DNA from 3 places in the Thalassotalea sp. HSM 43 genome. Region 1 is predicted to be linked to each of the others. Evidence: predicted binding sites of a transcription regulator. Region 1 holds the regulator's gene; each other region holds the start of a gene.
What was found. Region 1 encodes FNR, which switches genes on or off when oxygen is low (the NO sensors DNR and NnrR bind a similar motif). Its sites were predicted from a motif close to TTGATCTAGATCAA; they were not measured.

Region 1 (6,901 bases):
GTAACAACAAGCAATCCAAAGCCTTTATTCGTCGATTAGGGGTCAGTGGCATATTGACTATGCAGGTTATGATGATCGCTGTCGGCTTATACTTTGGTGCATTCAGCGATTTATCCGAACATAACTTGACCTACTTACGAGGCACAAGTTTTGTATTAACACTGCCGATTGTCACCTATGGTGCCTTACCTTTTTATCTTGGCGCCATGAGTGCCCTGCGCGCGCGCCGATTATCGATGGACGTGCCGGTTTCGATTGCCATCATTCTCGCCTTTTGCGCCAGCACCTGGGCGACATTCATGCAAACCGGTGAAGTGTATTTTGAATCACTTGCCATGTTCACCTTCTTATTATTGATAGGTAAATTTTTAGAATTTCGAGCCCGAGCTAGAGCTGCGGAAGTATCAGCCAACTTATTAAAGCTAATGCCCTTGACCGCGACAAAATTGCTCGATGGACAGGAACACGTGATCAGCGCAAAACAACTTGAGGTGGGCGATCAGGTAATTGTAAAGCCTGGTGAAACCATTCCTGGTGATGGTGTCGTTATTCATGGCCGCTCCAGTGTCGACGAGTCCATGCTAACCGGTGAGCACGCCCCCGTTGCCAAGGGGTTAGGTGCGACCGTTTTTGCCGGTACGGTTAACGGTGATGGCAATATCAATATTGAAATCAATAAAACCAATTCAGACAGTTTTTTGACCAACCTGATTCGACTCAGTGAGAACGCGCAAGCTCATAAACCTGCTATTGCGCAATTATCAGACCGTATCGCCCAATATTTTGTCGGTATCATCTTAGTTACCGCCATAGGCACCTCGATTTTTTGGTCACAACACATGCCATCAGAAGCGTTTTGGATCACCTTGTCAGTATTGGTGGCTACCTGCCCTTGTGCGTTGTCGTTGGCAACACCAACCGCCTTAACCTGCGGCACCATCCGACTCAACCGTGACGGCATAATGATCAAGTCGGGTCACGTATTAGAGGCAATGCCGAAAGTCGATAGCATAGCGTTTGATAAGACAGGAACCTTGACCAATGGTGAATTCACCTTGATCGATTGCAAACTATTAAACGGCGATCTTGATAGCAAACACGATAGCAAACTTGATAAGAGTACGATTCTGGCCACCATAGCCGCAATGGAAAGTCATTCTGAACACCCTATTGCCAAAGCATTCGGCGCCTATCGTGATTTCAACATCAATGTCGAACAAGTCGACATTGTCCCAGGTTGTGGCATTACAGCCGTACAAAAAGACCAACAGTTGGCCATTGGTAAAGTCAACTGGATTGCCAGCTTTGCCGATGTCGATGAGCAATATAAAGATGCCCAATGCTTGCTCACCATAAACCAACAGGTGGTGGCGGTGCTCTACCTTGATGACGTAATGCGTGACGATACGGTTAACGTCATTAATGCATTACAACAAAAGCACACCGAAACTCTGTTGATCAGTGGCGATAACCAAGCTGGCGTGGATAAATTTAATCACACATTGCAACTCGATGAGCAACACCATACCTGCTCGGCACAAGATAAATTGACGATCCTTGCAGATAAACAAGCACAAGGTAAAACCGTAGCCATGGTTGGTGATGGCGTTAATGACTCGCCGGTATTTGCACAAGCGCATGTTGCGATTGCCATGGGTAGCGGTACCGAAATAGCGAAAAGCGGTGCCGACGTAATCTTGCTCAATAATAAACTGAGCAGTGTTCTCGACTTAATGACCATATCCAGTAAAACGGGTCGTATCATAAAACAGAACTTTGCCTGGGCATTTGCCTATAATGCCATAGTCTTGCCATTGGCCGTTTGTGGTTTTATTACCCCATATATGGCAGTATTAGGTATGTCAGCAAGCTCGATTATCGTCGTGACCAACTCTTTGAGATTGCTAAAATAAATTAACTTTAGGTTATTGATACATGAGCGTCATTTACATCCTAATCCCTATCGCCATCTTATTTACCGCCATTGCCATTTATCTATTCTTTTGGGCGGTAAAGTCTGAACAGTTTGATGATCTGGAAAAACAAGGTATGAGCATTTTGTTTGACGAAGAGAAAAAACAAACGCCAGGCCAAAAGCGAAGCCAAAGCCAAAGCCATAACAAAGACGCTGAGTCTCACACCGACGATAAACCGAACTCAAGCGATAATTAATGACTTTAGATTTTCTCTCTGCCCTAATGATTGGTATTGCTGGTGCTGGCCACTGTATCGCCATGTGTGGTGGCATCTCGTCTATGCTCACCACCACAGGTGATAGCTCAAATCAACTGAGAAAAGCGTTAAGCTATAACCTAGGCCGTATAGCATCTTATACCTTCTTTGGCGCTGTCGCCGGTTTTACGGGCTCCCTAGCAATAAAGTCGATAGGTATCCAAGTTTTATGGTTAAAAGTCATCGCCGCCATATTCATTATTCTACTTGGTTTGTATATCGCAAGAGTGTGGTTTGTTTTAACGCATATCGAAACGGCAGGTAAATACCTGTGGCGCTATATTCAACCTTTTGCCAAACACTTACTGCCGATAAAGAATGCTAAGCAAGCGCTATTACTCGGTGTTATTTGGGGCTGGCTGCCCTGTGGCCTAGTCTATTCAACACTTACATGGGCATTGGCTGCCGGCAGTGCCAGTCAAGGGGCGATGATCATGTTGGCGTTTGGCATCGGCACCTTGCCAGCGTTATTAGTGTTATCAACCAGTGTTCAATCGGTTACCAACCTTATAAGTTCGTTACTTTTTAAGAAAATCAGTGGCTTTTTGTTAATCGCCTATGGTGTTTATTCATTGTTTATTGCTCTAAATCAAATATTTTAGTAACCTTACGTTTACTAATGTTATTGACGCATTAACTGGATAAATATCAATTTATGGCAATCTCTATAGCACAAAACATCAAGTGCCAAAACTGCAGTATCAGCGAACTTTGCTTACCGTTTAGCTTGAATGAAAACGAACTAAATTTATTAGACGATATCATTCAACGTAAAAAACCGATTCAAAAGAATACGCAAATTTTTAAAGCTGGCGAACAACTGCAAACCTTGTACGCAATTCGTTCTGGTACCTTTAAAACCTTTATTATTTCTGAACAAGGTGAAGAGCAAATCACCGGCTTTCACTTGGCGGGCGATTTAATGGGCTTTGATGCATTAGCGTCAAGACATCACCCAAGCTTTGCTAAAGCATTGGAAACATCTATGGTGTGTGAAATCCCATTTGAGGTTCTCGATACCCTATCCAATAAGATCCCACGCTTGAAGTCGCAAATGTTAAACCTAATGAGCGATGAAATTCAGTGTAATAATGAGATGTTACTGCTACTAAACCGTAAAAATGCGGAAGAGAAACTGGCCACATTTTTAGCCAACTACGGTCGACGCTTAGGCAGTCGTCACTTGTCACCGACGCAATTTAACTTGCCTATGACCCGCAGTGAAATTGGTAACTACATTGGCTTAACCATTGAAACCATTTCTCGTTTGATGACTCGATTCCAAAAAGATGGCTTAATCAAAGTTGAAAATAAGTTGATCACCATCCTCGACAAAGACGCCCTATTCAAATTGGCTGGCTTAAATAAATAACCTGTCTTTATACCTGTAAGGTGTTGTATTGGTTGATTTAAATCAACACCTTGCGGGAAACTTCATTAACAAATTTGTAACATACCCTTTGACCAGTTAAGCTTATCTATAGCGTATTGATCTTTGCCGTCTCTGCTGGCTTTATAGCCAAGCAAGGCGCGCTACGAACCACGTTAAGGTTACGAGGCATGTTATGGAAAAATATCAAAATATACTTGCAGTTGTCGATCCCACCACAGAAGAGCAAAAGGCGTTAGCAAGAGCCTGTACCCTTGCCAAGGAAACTGGCGCCCGTATTACTGCGTTATTGGTTATTTATGATTTCTCTTACGAAATGACCACCATGCTGTCTGGAGACGAGCGAGAAGCCATGCGTGAAACCGTGGTAAATGATCGCAGCGTTTGGCTAAAAGAGATCACCGAACAGTATGAAAGCGATATGGACATTAAAGTGATTTGGCATAATCGCCCGTTTGAAGCCGTTTTATCGCAGGTACGAGACCAACAATTCGATGTGGTATTAAAAAGCACCCATGAACACCCTACATTACAATCGGTTATTTTTACCCCAACAGACTGGCACTTAATTCGTAAATGTTGGGTGCCTCTGTTATTGGTCAAAGATCATCAATGGCCAGAAGGCGGACACATACTTGCCGCCGTCAATGCTGGCAGTGAAGAAGAAGAGCATCAATCACTGAACCGTAAAATCACCGAAGAAGCACAAAATCTTGGCCGCTTGGTCAAAGCTGATGTTCACTTGGTAAACTCTTACCCGGGCACTCCGATTAATATTGCCATTGAAATTCCAGAGTTTGATGCCAACGAATACAATCAAACCATGAAAAACCACCACGCTGATGTAGTGCAGCAACACGCCGACAAATTTAATATCAGCGCTGAGTATTTGCATGTCGAAGAAGGTTTACCTGAAGATGTGATCGAAAAAGTTGCCAACCAAATCGATGCCGAATTGGTGATTTTAGGCACCGTCGGTCGCACGGGGTTATCCGCTGTACTTATAGGCAATACCGCAGAGCATGTTATCGATCGACTCAATTGTGATTTACTGGCGATAAAACCAGACGGTTATCAATCTCCGTTCCTCGAGTAACCATCTTTAACCATTGTTGAGATAATAGATTGTAGAGCTATTGAATCAGCCAGCACAGCCCGAGCAAGCGCTTGGGCTTTTTTATTGCGTTTTTAAAGACGGTTTTATTGTTGGTTATATTTCAGCTTGCATTTCGAAATTTATCGTTTGTTTTTATATTTCGTCAAAATAGGCGTCAATCTGCAAAAACGCGCAAAATAGCTTACAATTTGTAACAAAATTACGTAAAATACCGCGATTTTTTAAAACTGGTCAGTCCTCATGTAACAGCGATGTTAACAGCAGTATGACTGGCTACGCAAAAATAATGCATACATCTTCAGGAAACAAACTAATGTTTGAAAAACTATTCAAACTTGCTGAACATGGTACAAATGTTAAGCAAGAGATATTGGCGGGTTTTACTACCTTTCTAACCATGGGTTACATCATTTTTGTAAACCCAAGCATGTTAGCAATGACGGGTATGGACCAAGGCGCTGTATTCGTCGCAACCTGTTTAGCTGCGGCTATCGGCTGTCTAATTATGGGTTTTTATGCCAACTACCCTATTGCCTTAGCACCTGGCATGGGACTCAACGCATTTTTTACCTTTACCGTGGTTCTAGAGTTAGGTTATAGCTGGAATGTTGCCCTTGGTGGGGTATTTATTTCCGGTGTTATATTTACTCTTTTGAGTGCGTTTAAAGTGCGAGAATGGATCATAAATTCAATTCCGCACGCACTACGCTTTGGTATCGCCGCAGGTATTGGTATGTTTTTAGCGTTAATTGCGCTTAAAAACGCAGGCATCATCGTCGCGAGCCCTGCAACATTAGTAACCTTAGGTGATATTACCTCGTTTGGCCCTATGATGGCGGTGTTAGGCCTGTTCCTAATCGTTGGTTTGGTGAGCTTAAACGTCCATGGCGCAGTAATGATCGCGATTTTAGTGATCACTATATTAGGCCTGATGTTTGGCGATGTGCAATACACTGGCGTTATGTCAATGCCACCATCTATCGCACCAACCTTTTTGGCACTTGATATCGCTGGTGCGTTTGAAGTTGGCATGCTTAGCGTTATTTTCGCTTTCCTATTTGTTGATTTGTTTGACACCTCAGGTACCTTAGTAGCTGTTGCACAACGCGGTAAATTGCTGGATGAGAATGGTAACTTACCACGTCTTAAAAAAGCATTATTCGCTGATTCTGGTGCAACCATTGCCGGTTCATTATTTGGTACGTCAACCACCACAAGTTATGTCGAAAGTACCGCTGGTGTTGCTGCTGGTGGCCGCACAGGTTTGACCGCAGTTACCGTTGCCGTACTATTTTTACTGGCGCTTTTCTTCTCGCCACTTGCGGGTATGATCCCAGCCTATGCGACTGCTGGCGCGTTATTTTTTGTCGGTGTATTGATGGTTGGTGGTCTCGTTAATGTAAAATGGGACGATCTAATGGACGCGGTTCCAGTGGTTGTTATCTTAGTGACCATGCCACTTACCTTTTCGATTGCTGATGGTATCGCTTTTGGCTTTATCAGCTACGCTGCAGTACGTATTTTCTCTGGTCGTTTTGGCGAAATTAGCCCAAGCGTCTGGTTTTTGGCTGCCTTGTTTGTTGCCAAATTTATGTTTATGTAAGCACACAAAAACAAGCCAAAGACGGCACTAAGATGACGTCTTTGGCAACCACAATACTCCCGAGTAAACAACAATCTCAGCAGTAGACTGAGTCCGTTTGCTCGACAACAACGCTATTATATTTTTCAGGGAATCCCATGAACACCTTTAAAACTTTATTTTCATCTGCCCTTTTGGCAGGTGCCGGACTTGTTTGTGCCAATGCTAATGCAGAAATGTTTTGGAGCGACAATTCAATCTCATTGCTTAAAAATGCCAGTGAGTACGAAGTAAACGAACATGAAGACGTGGTAACGGTCACTTTAGAGCATGCGTCTGGACACAACTGGGGCGACCTATTTTTCTTTGCTGACCGTTTAGACTACAAACAAGATTCAGATAATCAAGCAGCAAAAGAAACCTACTCTGAACTTTCACCACGTTTGAGCCTAAGCTACGTAACTGGCAATAAGCTAGGCTACGGCATCATTACCGATGTGTTTATTGCCAGCACATGGGAGCACTCAACCTTTGAGTCAGATGGTTTCTCTAATAGTTTTGATAACTATTTATTGGGCTT
Region 2 (6,901 bases), 570 kb from region 1:
ACACCATAGCTGCTTACCAATTCTTGTGGTACTGGCTCTACCATAATCTGACTGGCGCCTGTGTCTTTAAATTTACTCAGCATGGCGGCTAAGTTTTCTGTTTTTGGATCGCTGGCTACGTCATCAATTAACACATCGGGTAAGACAACCACAAATGGCTCTTCACCAACAATTGGGCGCGCTTTTAATACCGCATGACCAAGGCCTTTGGCTTCCCCTTGGCGTACATGCATAATGGTGACATCTTTTGGGCAAATTGCCTGCACTTCATCCAATAACTGACGTTTTACCCGCTTCTCAAGGGTGGTTTCTAATTCAAACTGTTTATCAAAGTGGTTTTCGATAGCGTTTTTAGAGGAATGCGTCACTAATACGATTTCTTTGATCCCGGCGGCGATACACTCGTTAACGATGTATTGAATTAGCGGTTTATCAACCACAGGTAGCATTTCTTTGGGAATGGCTTTAGTCGCTGGTAACATGCGGGTACCAAGGCCAGCAACAGGAATAACGGCTTTTTTAATAGATGAGAATGGCTGAGTTACAGACAAAACGTATTTCCTTTTGTTTTTCTTTTTCTAACGTGTATTAATTATCTTTCAGTATAGACACTAAAATAAAAGTGTCTTTAAAACGCTGTTTGATTGTTTCACAGTACTGTGACACTTATATTATGCCCTGACAAATGAAATTATTTAACCCCAAACCTGCAATAAAACGCCGTTAACAACGCCTGTTTATCTACCTTTTCTGCTGCGCCCTATTGTTCAGACATTGTCCGTTATGACATAAACATAGATTTATTTGTGTGCTTTGCTAAGCTGTATTTAATCGTTTAATAATAATAACTTAACGCTAATTATTGTATTTGATGAGTATGGATATTCACTTTGATCATCATGGCGCTGTCGAAGGTGTCACAGGCTCTTGCCATCAGCTCACCGCGACCTTGGGAAAACATCAGCTGTCCTACTTGGTCGATTGCGGCCTTTTTCAAGGCGCTGAAATCCAACAGAAACAAAATAAATCACGCCAAGCCAATACAAATTCCGATGATATTTTGCCAGGCCACTTAGCAATAGAATTTAACGTTGATAACATTGACGCCCTAATAGTGACCCATTGCCATATCGACCACGTTGGCCGAATACCCTATTTATTAGCCGCCGGTTTTAAAGGCGCTATTTTCTGCTCTACCGCCAGCGCCACACTGCTGCCCTTGGTGTTAAAAGATGCGCTAAAAGTTGGCGCAATTTCAAATCAACGCTTAATTGATAAAGTCATGCAACGGCTTAATGAGCAAATCGTTGCGGTAGATTATGGCCAACGTGTTGAATTACCCGGTAGCAACGAAACACTAACGGCACGATTAACCATGCAACCTGCTGGTCATATATTGGGATCAGCCTATGCTGAAATTCAATGCTGTGGTCGGCCATTACAAACTGAGCAGTCTGAGAATTCAACAACACAACCGCTACAGCCGATGCAGCAAACCATCGTTTTCTCTGGTGATTTAGGCGCTAGCAATACGCCGTTATTGCCTGAGCCAAGATCACCTAAAACCTGTGATACTTTGATCATTGAATCGACATACGGCGATAAAAACCATCAAGGTAGAGCGCATCGCCGCAGCACCTTAGAAAACGTATTACGCAAGGCGCTAGCCGATAACGGCATGGTACTTATTCCAGCGTTCAGCATTGGTCGCACGCAAGAATTAATGTACGAGATTGAAGACATATTGCATCGCAATCATCAGCAGTTAAACGCTGACAAACAGCTCGGCAATCGCAAAGATGACGCCTTGGCACAATTACTTGATCGCATTGATATCATCGTTGACTCGCCTTTAGCGGCAAAATTTACTGAGCATTATCGAGGCTTGAAACAGCTTTGGGATGATGAAGCAAAACACAAAGTAGATAGCGGTAGGCACCCACTGTCATTTGAGCAACTAAGCACCATTATTGACCATCAACAGCATATCCAAACCATTGATTATTTGCAAAAAACACAAAAGCCAGCCATCGTCATTGCCGCATCGGGCATGTGCACCGGCGGCCGTATCCTCAATTATATGAAGGCATTTTTATCTGATGCTAAAACCGATGTGTTGTTTGTCGGCTATCAAGCAAAAGGCACCTTAGGTAGACGGTTGCAACAATTAGTTCAACACCAAAATAGGCAAAAAAACTTAAAACATCGCACAGTTGATATTGATGGCGAGCAAATAAACGTGAATGCCGTCATCCATTCATTAAGTGGTTACAGCGCTCATGCGGATCAAAACGATTTGCTCAATTTCATTCAAGGTATAAAGCCGTCACCCAAGCAAATTCGAATTGTCCATGGCGACACAGATGCAAAGGCAATTTTAGCGGATAAATTGCAAACCTTATTGCCAACATCACAAATCGTCATACCAAACCAATAAAGGATGCTAATAGACTGAATAGAAAAGAAAATACGGGAAAGTTACATTGCCAAAGCAATTACATAACTTTCTGATACAAATCAAAATAATTTTATAAAAACCTATTATGCTTAAGGCATGATAATGAAAATATTGATCGGGGAAATTTATGGATAAAATACTGGTCATCGCCGACCCAGATTTTGAACAGACCACGGCCATCGAGCAGGCAGATAATATCGCCAAAGCGATGGGCGCTAATTTGCACGTCGTATATTTCTATTATGAAGATTTACGAGGCCTTGGAGCCAAGGGTTCAGCCCTTAGAGACAGCCTGTTATCGCGATTAGAAGACAAAGCCAATGATCAGCTGGCTGAGATCTGCGACAACAATCAATATACCTACGAAGTCGTCTGGCAAAAACACATTGCCAACTGGGTAAATAAATACGTCGACCAACACGACGTTGCTATGGTGGTTAAAACAGGTCATCGCAGCGAGTCAATGTTCTACACCCCTACCGATTGGCATTTGCTGAGAGAAACACAAGCGCCTGTGCTTATTGTTAGTGAGGAGCAATGGCATAAAACTCATGACATATTGGCTTGTGTTGATTTACAAACTCAATTACCAGACAAGCAACAGCTGAATCACGATATTTTGCTGCAAGCATGCGAGTTAGCGCAAATGCTCGACGTGAATGTGCAGGTATTATACACACCGTTGTTCTCCACGTTTTTGCGCGATTTAGGCATTCAGTATAAAGATGAAGTGGAAGCTCATGCAAAAGACACATTAATGAACGCCATTGGTGAATTATCGGCAAAATATAATATTCCTGGTGAGCATTTTCACGTTCATGCAGGTAAGCCAGAATTGGTGATCCCATCAACCGCCGGTGAACTGCATTGCCAGATCGTCGTGTTAGGTACCGTTGGCAGGAAAGGCTTAAAACAAAAGCTACTGGGCAATACCGCAGAACAAATATTAAGCCGCTTAAAGACCAACGTACTGGCATTAAAACCTTAAGCGTTTAGATAACACTAATTTAGCCTAGCCTGCTTGGATTGCACTGATACTTACCACGTAATCTAATTCGGTAACGAAGCTAGGCAGCACAACAACCATTGTTATGATACCGCACGCGGATATCAGATGTTTTCATTGACCTTAGGTTAACGCATTATGAAAAACAGCATTCTAGTAATCTCTGACCAACAAGAACAAAATTATACCGCCATTAAACAAGCCGCTGAATTGGCTAAGGCGTATGATTGTGATCTGCACATCGTCAACTTTTGTTATGAGTACTTACGCGGTGTTGCCGACGTCGAGCAAGCCAAAACCCAAATAGTACAGCGATTGCATGAGCTTAATGCCCACAAACTGGTCAATACTTTACAAGGTTTGTGTGACTACGAATTTGAAACCATTTGGGCAAAAAACATCGCTGTATGGGTCAACGAATACGTTGCACAATTTAACCCCTTTATGGTGGTAAAAACAGGTCACCGCAGCGAAGCTCTGTTATATACTCCAAGTGATTGGCACTTGCTCAGAGAAGTCAAAGCGCCGGTGATGATTGCATGCGATCACAAATGGCACAAGGCTCGCCATGTATTAGCCTGTATCGATCTAGATACCGAGCTGGAAGACAAAAAACGGCTCAATAAAAAGGTGCTAGAAAACGCCAGTATTATGGCCAAACATATCGGCGCAGAGTTGCACGCTGTTTACGCGATTGGCTATCCAAGCATACTTGCAACGGTAGGTTTATTGGATAAAAAAGAAATCGTTGCCGAACGCCAACTAGAGCTTGCCGACCGCCTCGCCTTGCTGCGCAGCAACTATGACATCAAACAAGAAAACCTGCACATCAAAGCCGGTGACATCAGCAAAGTGATTACCTCTGTCGCTGCCGATTGCAAAGCCTCTATGGTTGTTGTTGGCACTGTTGGCAGAACAGGACTTGAGCAAAAGCTTATCGGCAATACCGCTGAACGCATTATGCACCTGTGTAAAACTGACTTGTTGGCGTTAAAGCCTTAGTAAGTTAAAAATCACAAGGTATAAGGCATAAGATTTACGCGATAATAATGTTAAACATCATGCTTTCATAGGTGAGTCGGTACGATACCCCTTGGATAATTCAGAGCGTTGATCATTTATGATGGCGGTTTGTATCACTGCCATCAGTATCGCTTTGCATATAACCTGTATGAAGCTGTAAATGGCGACAGCAGCAATTATTGCCGTACCGTATACACTCCCCGTCATTATTAACGTCAAAACAGTAAGCACCAACACCAAAAGGATGTGTCTTTCGATACCACTTTTTATCGCGTAGTTATCACTGTTTTTGCTTACCACTATTTTTTCGTTAATAAAATGCTTTACGCTAATCGAACCTTCATCTTCAGACAGGGAACAATTTAACCCTGCATTTTGTAATATCGTATATAAATTCTTCACAGCTTTCCCTTAAACTCTTTCTATTTAAGGTTAGCGAAAAAAACAACGAATACAATCACCTATCGAGTAGATGTTTGATTAATAAAAGTACCAGAATAAGCTATTTGACTGCGACACAATTCTTTCTTATCGATCGTCATTCCGTGCTACGACACGGAATCTTTAGAGCAACATCCTAAGTAACTAAGATCCCGATTTTCATCGGGATGACGAACTTGAGTATGTGATGAAGATAAAGGAATACCTAACATTTAGGTTTTCATCAGAATGACGGTTAAAATCAGGTGCAATCAAGCAACAAGGTGTCTTTTACAAATGCTCTACGTACCATGGCATTGCCTGAGCCAGGCCTTGGTGGATATTGTGTGTTGGTTGGTAACCTAAGAGTTCGCGGGCTTTGCTGATATCTGCTTGTGAGTGACGTACATCACCTGCTCTAAAGTCTTTCATATTGGCGTCATTAGGGTAGTTAACACCACATGGTGATAGGTTTTCTTTAATGGCATTAAATAATTGATTTAACGAGGTTCTATCGCCAACGGCGACATTATAGACTTCATTTTTTGCTTCATCGGCTGCAACCGCTGCCAAGATATTGGCTTGCACTGCATTATCGATATAACAAAAGTCTCTGGAAGTCTCGCCATCACCGTAGATATCTACGGTGTTCCCCTCTATCATCGCTGCAGTCCATTTGGGAATAACAGCAGCGTAGGCGCCATTAGGATCTTGACGTCGACCAAAGACATTAAAATAGCGCAAGCCTATGGCATTAAATTGGTACGCTCTTGCAAAGACATCAGCGTATAACTCATTGACGTATTTAGTCACTGCATAAGGTGATAAAGGGTTGCCTATGTTTGCCTCCACCTTTGGTAGCGCTGGATGGTCTCCATAGGTTGAACTTGACGCTGCATACGTAAAGCTTTGCACTTTGGCTTCTTTGCTCGCGACCAACATATTTAAAAAACCGCTGATATTAGCTATATTGGTTTTTATCGGATCATCCAATGAACGGGGTACCGATCCTAACGCGGCCTGATGTAAAACATAATCAACCTCAAATACCGCTTCTCGACAACGTTCGAAATTACTTATGTCACCTTCCATGAATCGAAAATTTTGCCACTGTGCAGGTGACACATTGTGTTTCACATCGTCCAAATTATGACGATGACCGGTCGCAAAATTATCTAGGCCGACAACATGTTGATCATGTTTCAGCAAGGTTTCCAATAGATTAGAACCAATAAAACCGGCAACACCTGTGACTAACCAACGCTTAGGTTGTTTAGACAGTTGTGATAAAACTTGTTGATATCGTGACACGAAAACTCTCCTTTTTCGAAATGCAGTAAGGTTATAACCTTAAATCGACGGCGTGCTTGGGCAAGATGTATTTTAAATCATAAATAAAATGACCACGTCTGCCCCATTCACGAATTTGCGCCTCTGAGAGCGCCAGAAACTGCTTGTGCGCCACGGTAAAGATAATGGCATCATAGTGATTAGTTTTAGGTGTAGATACCAAGTCGATGCCATACAGAGCTTTAGCTTCGTCTTTATCGCACCAAGGATCGTATACATCTACCACCATATTGTATTCGTGCAGCTCGTTGACGATATCGATGACTCGCGTATTACGCAGATCAGGGCAGTTCTCTTTAAACGTCAATCCCATTACCAATACATTGGCATGTTCAACATGAGCATGTTGCTTCATCATGTTTTTGACCAATTGGGAGACGACATACTCGCCCATATCATCATTTAAATGGCGCCCTGCTAAAATCATCTTCGGGTGATAACCAATGTTTTCGGCTTTTTGCGTTAAATAGTAAGGATCGACACCAATACAATGACCACCTACGAGACCGGGGCGAAACGGTAAAAAATTCCACTTAGTACCGGCAGCCTCTAAAACGTCTAAGGTGTCGATATCTAATTTATTGAAGATAATGGCGAGTTCATTTATCAAGGCAATGTTAACGTCTCGCTGAGTGTTCTCTATT
Region 3 (6,901 bases), 1.2 Mb from region 1:
TCAGGCGAATAACAACTTTCATTAACTAAGCTCCAACCTCAGCTTCGGTACTGACAACACCGTTGTCGACAACTTTTTGCTCGCTGCGTTTCGTCTTACGGCGACGATAACGTTTATCCAGCATGGCAAAGATACCGCCCATTCCCATAAAGATTGCACCTAGCCATATCCAACGTACAAACGGTTTGTAATGCACACGCACGGCCCAGGCGCCACCACCGAGTGGATCGCCTAATGCGACATAAACATCACGAAACAGTCCAGGATTAATGGCCGCTTCGGTCATGCCCATGGTTTGCACGCGATATGTGCGACGTTCTGGTTGCAACAAATCGATCATCTCACCGTCATCATACAGCGCGATTTGACCTTGCTCTGCTGAATAGTTTGGCCCTTCAACGGCTTTAACACCATTGAACTCTACCTCGTAACCGGACACCTCAACACGGGTACCTGGCGACATCTTGATATTACTTTCCTGTTCATAGGTTGACACCATGGTCACACCGACGATGGTAACGCCAATACCAATATGCGCAACCGCCATGCCCAAGTGTGACAAGCTAAGGCGCTTGAACTGCCATTGACCTTTGCCAATGTGAATTTGATTCTTTAAATCTTTCGCAGCGACCAGCATGACCCATGTCGCTAAGGTAATACCAAAGGCAACGGAGCTAATAAATTGACCGCCATATAACATAGGGAATGCCAAACCAAATAATACCGCAAAGATAGATATCCACTTAAGTTGACGACTAAGCTCACCTTTTTTCGCTTTCTTCCAGCGAATCAGAGGCCCAATGCCCATAAAGATAAACATCGTTGACATTATCGGTACGAACACCGCGTTAAAATACGGCGGTCCAACGGATATTTTGCCCATGCCCAGCGCATCAATAATCAATGGATACAGGGTACCGAGTAACACGGTTACCGCAGCAGCCACTAAAAAGACATTACAAATTAGAATCGCCGTCTCACGAGAGACCAATTCAAAGCGCGAGAAACTGCCAACATTGGTACCACGAATTGCGTACAGTAATAACGAACAACCGACGGCAATCGCGAGCAACACTAATATAAAGCTACCTCGCGTTGGGTCAGCCGCGAACGAATGCACCGATGTCAGTACGCCGGAACGTACGAGGAAGGTTCCCAGCAAACTTAAGCTAAACGTAAAGATAGCCAATAACACGGTCCAATTTCGAAATGCGCCACGTTTTTCGGTCACCGCTAATGAGTGTATTAACGCGGTTCCCACTAACCACGGCATAAAAGAGGCATTCTCAACCGGATCCCAGAACCACCAGCCACCCCAGCCAAGTTCGTAATACGCCCACCAACTGCCCAAGGCGATACCTATGGTTAAAAACATCCATGCGGCTAATGTCCAAGGTCGTGACCAACGTGCCCAAGCCGCATCCATTTTGCCACACATCAACGCGGCTATAGCGAAGGCAAAGGCAACGGAAAAACCAACATAGCCCATGTACAACATAGGCGGGTGGATGATTAAGCCAACATCTTGCAACAATGGATTTAGGTCTCGCCCTTCCATCGGCATGTTAGGCAATAAGCGTTCAAATGGATTAGAGGTGAAGATGGTGAAGGCCATAAAGCCAACCGCAACCATGCCCATAATCGCAAGAACACGGGATACAAATGCTTGATCGACATGTTTAGAGAACTTGGCGACCGCCATGGTCCATGCCGTCAGTGAAAACACCCACAGTAATAAGGAGCCTTCATGACCGCCCCATACGGCACTAATTTTAAAATAATAAGGAAGCTGCGAGTTCGAATGCCCCGCGACGTACTTTACTGAAAAATCATCAACGACAAAGCAATAGCCGAGCAACAGAATACTTATTGTCGTAAATAAAAACATTGCGCTTGTTAGTGGTTTGGCATAATTAATAAGTCGCTGGTTTTGACCATACACGCCCACCAAAGGGACTATAGACAAACACACAGCAAACGCCATAGCTATGATAAGCGACAGCAGGCCAAGTTCAGGAATCATTCACTTCTCCAGAATTGCATTAAGCAAACTCTATCTTATTGGGTACACAGTAAAATGGATAAAATCGAACCATTATACCAACACCGATCAATATTAAAACGTAAATAGCAGCAAAAATGTTTAACAAAGTGCATCAAAAAGCCATTTAAATCAGCATAACGTATAAGAAATCTGGTTGCACATATACTAGATAACAACAAACAAAGCCTATTTGATATAGATTAATTGTATTGCTTCAGCCTCGTAATAAACTGAGCAACAAACTCTGCCAACAACTTTAGTGAATATTTTTATTAAAGTCTTCTTTTGCGACGCACAAAGAAGTAGAATTGGCACTAAAATAAACAACTTATTGAACAACAGGTGGCCCTTGAGCAATACCCCATATTTGCTACAAGCTGACAATTTGACCTGCATTCGTGAAGACCGAATCTTGTTTGAAGATTTGAACTTTTCCGTGCATGCCGGTGATATTATTCAGATTGAAGGCGCAAATGGCACCGGTAAAACCAGCCTGTTACGAATTCTCTCTGGTTTATCAATGCCTTATGCCGGCCATGTGCGTTTCGCAGGTGAGGATATCCACCACATTAATGAAGAGTTCAATCAAGACTTGTTGTTTTTAGGTCATTTGCCTGGGGTTAAAGGTGAAATGACCAGTGAAGAAAATTTACGTTTTTATCTAAGCTTGCACGGCCTCGATGCCGAACTTGCTGAGCAAACCCTTGAACAAGTCAATTTGTATGGCTTTGAAGATGCCAAGGCCGGTCATTTAAGTGCCGGTCAACATCGTCGCATTGCCCTTGCTCGTTTATGGCAAAGTAATGCGCGTATTTGGATTTTAGATGAACCTTTTACGGCAATCGATAAAAACGGTGTTAAAAAACTGGAACAGTTGTTATTAGCCCATGCCGCGAAAGGCGGTTGTGTTATTTTAACCACTCACCAAGACCTAAGTTTGCCGCCAGAGCAGTACCAAAAAATCACCTTAGAGCACAGCTATTATGGAGAATAAGCATGTCATTATCCTATAGCTCTGCCTTTATGCTGATTTTGAAACGCGATTTAACCATCGCCTTTCGTCATCGCGACGACATCGTCAACCCGTTGCTGTTCTTTATTATTGTTTGTTCTTTATTTCCGTTAGGCATTGGCCCGGCAAGCAATACCTTAATGAAAATTGCACCTGGGGTTATTTGGGTTGCCGCCCTGCTCGCCACCTTATTGTCACTGGAACGATTATTTAAAAATGATCACCAAGACGGTTCGTTAGAACAGATGCTATTGAGCCCGTGTCCGAATTTCATCTTAGTTTTGGCGAAAATAACCGCACACTGGTTGATCACTGGGCTGCCGTTGATTATCATCGCGCCATTACTCGGCGTATTGCTGAATTTGCATGAGCAAAGCTTTATCGCATTGATGTTAACCCTTTTGGTGGGCACACCCGTATTAAGTTTATTAGGGGCTATCGGTGTAGCATTAACCGTTGGCTTGAAAAAAGGCGGTGTGTTGTTGAGTTTACTGGTATTGCCTTTATATATACCGGTACTTATATTCGCCACTAACGCCATTGATGCAGCCAGTATGAATTTGCCCTATAATGGCCAACTGGCAGTGATTGCTGCGTTGTTTTTTGGTTCTCTAACTTTGGCACCTTTTGCGGTAAGCGCCGCTTTGAAAGTGAGTACAAACTAATATGTGGAAATGGTTACACCCATACGCTAATCCAGAAATCAGCTACCATTTTTGCGGTAAGCTGACACCTTGGTTGACGGCTATCGCCATTATTTTATTGACGGTTGGCATGGCATTCGGCTTGCTATTTTCTCCGGCGGATTATCAACAAGGTGAAAGCGTTCGCATCTTTTATCTGCATGTACCATCTGCCATGTTATCTATGGGCATTTATTTAGGTATGGCCATTGCCGCATTGTGTGGTCTGGTTTGGCAGTTGAAACTCGCTGAGGCATCTATTGCGGCACTCGCACCGATTGGTGCGGTATTTACCGCCATAGCATTATTTACAGGCGCCGCTTGGGGCAAGCCAATGTGGGGCACATGGTGGGTATGGGATGCTCGATTAACATCAGAGCTGATCTTACTATTCCTCTATTTTGGTGTCATTGCCTTGCACAATGCCTTTGATGATAAGGCGCTGGCAGGTAAAGCGGCGAGCGTATTGGCATTGGTAGGTGTGATTAATTTGCCGATTATTCATTATTCGGTTGAATGGTGGAACACCTTGCATCAAGGAGCAACCATCTCAAAATTTGAGAAGCCATCGATGTCAACGGATATGCTGATACCATTTTTGATATGTTTTCTCGGCTTCGCCTTTTTGGTTGGCAGTTTATTTTGCGTTCGATTCAGAGCACAAATTATCGAACGAAATGCCATGCGCCCTTGGGTTAAAGAACTTGCGATGAAGGCTCAGTAGGAGAAATAGCATGGCATTTGACAGCATAAGTGAATTTTTTAATATGGGTGGCTATGGCTTTTATGTCTGGCTATCTTATGCGTTTTGCGCGGTATTGCTAACCGCATTAACCATCAACAGTATGGGTATGCAAAACGCTTTGTTTAAAAAAATTAAGCAAAGACTCAAACGTGAGGCCAAACTTAAACAAGCCGCCGAACGTCGTAAACAAGGTATGTAGTATGAATCCTCGTCGTAAAAAAAGATTAACCATTATTAGCTCCATTCTCGCTGGTGTGGCCATTGTTGCCGGTTTATCGCTGTATGCACTTAGCACAAACATAGATTTGTTCTTTACCCCGTCAGAAATCGTTAACGGTAAAGACGATACCGGTGAAAAGCCCGTAGTCGGTCAACGTATTCGTGTTGGCGGTTTGGTTGTCGCAGGTACAGTAAACAGAGACTCAGAAAGTTTAAAAGTACAATTTAAGCTGATTGATACCGGGCCGATGATCACAGTTAAATACGATGGCATCTTGCCAGACCTATTTCGCGAGGGTCAGGGTATCGTTGCACAAGGTACGTTAATAGAACCAACGGTGCTTGAAGCAAGTGAAGTCTTGGCTAAGCATGACGAAGAGTACATGCCAAAAGAAATCGCTGAAAAAGTTGGCAAGCATCACCAAAAGCCAACCTATAACTAGAGACACCATATTAAGTCTTTTATAAAGTCCGCCTTATGCGGACTTTTTTGTTTCTATGGTAACAATTGATACCAGTTACATTCTCAAACCGGCCAAAAAATGTGCCAATTTCAGAAAAAACCTTCAAGCAAAGTGCAAAAAACAAGCAAATCAGGGGCTTAAAATGTTTCAAGTTTGCAACAGCCAGCAAGGTTGATTACATATTGTTACAGATGGCGATTTTCCGACATTTTTCCTCAAGATACTGTTTTAGTTAGATAAAATTATATTATCTGGTCATCTACTCAGCAAACGCACATTGCTCAATATCTAACCAACAATACATAGCACTCGTCAAAACAGCAAAAATAAGGCTTAATAATCAACATCTTAAGCCATTGCGCAACATATCATTAACAGCCCTTGCGGCTGTGTTACATAGCATTCTCCTTGGTTACACATTTCTCATAAGATGTGACCGAACGTAACGAGCGAATAAAAATTTTAACGCTCATTATCTATCCCCAGGAGTAAATTATGTTTAATAAGAATTTAATAACAAGAGCATTAATGCTTGGTGCCGCAGCATCGACGACGATGTTTGCAGCGAACACCAAAGCTGAAGAAAATGAAACAGCCGATGTAGAACGCATTGAAGTTACCGGTTCTCGTATCAAGCGTGCCGATATGGAAACAGCGAGTCCTGTTACTGTGATTGGTGCTGAAGAAATTCTTGCCTCAGGTGCAACGTCAATCGACCAAGTATTACAAAAAACCACCGCAGCAAGTGGTGCAATGACGAACCCAGGCATTAACAACGGTTCAGGTGGTAACGCGACCATCAACCTACGTGGTTTAGGCTCTAACCGTACCCTAGTGTTGGTTAACGGCCGTCGTATGATCAATTCAGGTACCGGTGCGTCGTCATCAGTTGATTTGAACACCATCCCTGTTTCTATGATTCAACGTGTTGAAGTTCTTAAAGATGGTGCTTCTGCGGTATATGGTTCCGATGCTGTTGCAGGTGTTGTGAACATCATTCTAAAGAAAGATTTTGAAGGCTTTGAGATCAATACCTCTGGTGGTATCTCAGGCGAAGGCGACGGTGAAGAGTTTAGCATCGACGTCACCATGGGTGGTTCTTTCGACAAAGGTAATGTTGTCGTTGGTATCCAATATATGGACCGTGGTGAAGTAGGCATGGGTGACCGCGATGGCACTAAGTGTGATTACACCGAAGTTGAAAACGGTAACGGTGATCTTGAACTAGCCTGTGGTGGTTCAAGCTACACGCCATACGGTCACATCTGGTCAGGTGACAAGAGCTTGCAAGGTGAAGAAGGCGGTGGCTGGCACGATTTTGGTGCCGACGACAAGTATAACTACAACCCAGAAAGCTACTTGTACACACCAATGCAAAAACTAAACATCACAGGTTTAGGTACCTATGAAGTGTCTGATTACACCATGTTCTTCTCAGAAATGATGTACTCAAAGCGTTGGTCAGAGCAACAAATGGCACCTCAGCCTGTATGGTTTGATTTTGAATACCAAGACTGGATGGGTGACTCGTTACTAGAGCACGGCATCAACTATGGTGACGAGATATCTTACGGTCGTCGTATGACCGACACCGGTGCTCGTGAGTTTTCACAAACGGTTGATACCGTGCGCGTTGTTGCAGGTTTAGAAGGTGAATTGGATAACGGTTGGACTTGGGATACATCAGTAACCTTTGGCCGTAATGACTCTGTAGACAAGCTAGCTAACCTGCAC

Region 2: E2K93_RS01370 (universal stress protein) is a predicted target of FNR. The motif match lies at 2,508-2,521, and genes of this name have one in related genera.
Region 3: ccmA (cytochrome c biogenesis heme-transporting ATPase CcmA) is a predicted target of FNR. The motif match lies at 2,235-2,248, and genes of this name have one in related genera.

The regions. Positions count from the first base shown of each region.
Region 1 is NZ_CP038493.1:3,745,259-3,752,159, reverse strand. Features, by position in the region: gene E2K93_RS16420 (heavy metal translocating P-type ATPase) at 1-1,913, shown strand, start outside; gene ccoS (cbb3-type cytochrome oxidase assembly protein CcoS) at 1,936-2,172, shown strand; gene E2K93_RS16410 (sulfite exporter TauE/SafE family protein) at 2,172-2,834, shown strand; gene fnr (fumarate/nitrate reduction transcriptional regulator Fnr) at 2,888-3,604, shown strand; gene uspE (universal stress protein UspE) at 3,798-4,718, shown strand; gene E2K93_RS16395 (NCS2 family permease) at 5,053-6,342, shown strand; gene E2K93_RS16390 (outer membrane protein OmpK) at 6,480-6,901, shown strand, end outside.
Region 2 is NZ_CP038493.1:302,184-309,084, forward strand. Features, by position in the region: gene galU (UTP--glucose-1-phosphate uridylyltransferase GalU) at 1-551, opposite strand, end outside; gene E2K93_RS01365 (MBL fold metallo-hydrolase RNA specificity domain-containing protein) at 872-2,437, shown strand; gene E2K93_RS01370 (universal stress protein) at 2,586-3,446, shown strand; gene E2K93_RS01375 (universal stress protein) at 3,603-4,466, shown strand; gene E2K93_RS01380 (hypothetical protein) at 4,524-4,889, opposite strand; gene E2K93_RS01385 (NAD-dependent epimerase/dehydratase family protein) at 5,199-6,218, opposite strand; gene tviB (Vi polysaccharide biosynthesis UDP-N-acetylglucosamine C-6 dehydrogenase TviB) at 6,250-6,901, opposite strand, start outside.
Region 3 is NZ_CP038493.1:2,563,963-2,570,863, reverse strand. Features, by position in the region: gene E2K93_RS11075 (DsbE family thiol:disulfide interchange protein) at 1-22, opposite strand, end outside; gene E2K93_RS11070 (heme lyase CcmF/NrfE family subunit) at 26-2,023, opposite strand; gene ccmA (cytochrome c biogenesis heme-transporting ATPase CcmA) at 2,394-3,038, shown strand; gene ccmB (heme exporter protein CcmB) at 3,041-3,721, shown strand; gene E2K93_RS11055 (heme ABC transporter permease) at 3,723-4,463, shown strand; gene ccmD (heme exporter protein CcmD) at 4,474-4,683, shown strand; gene ccmE (cytochrome c maturation protein CcmE) at 4,685-5,146, shown strand; gene E2K93_RS11040 (TonB-dependent receptor) at 5,663-6,901, shown strand, end outside.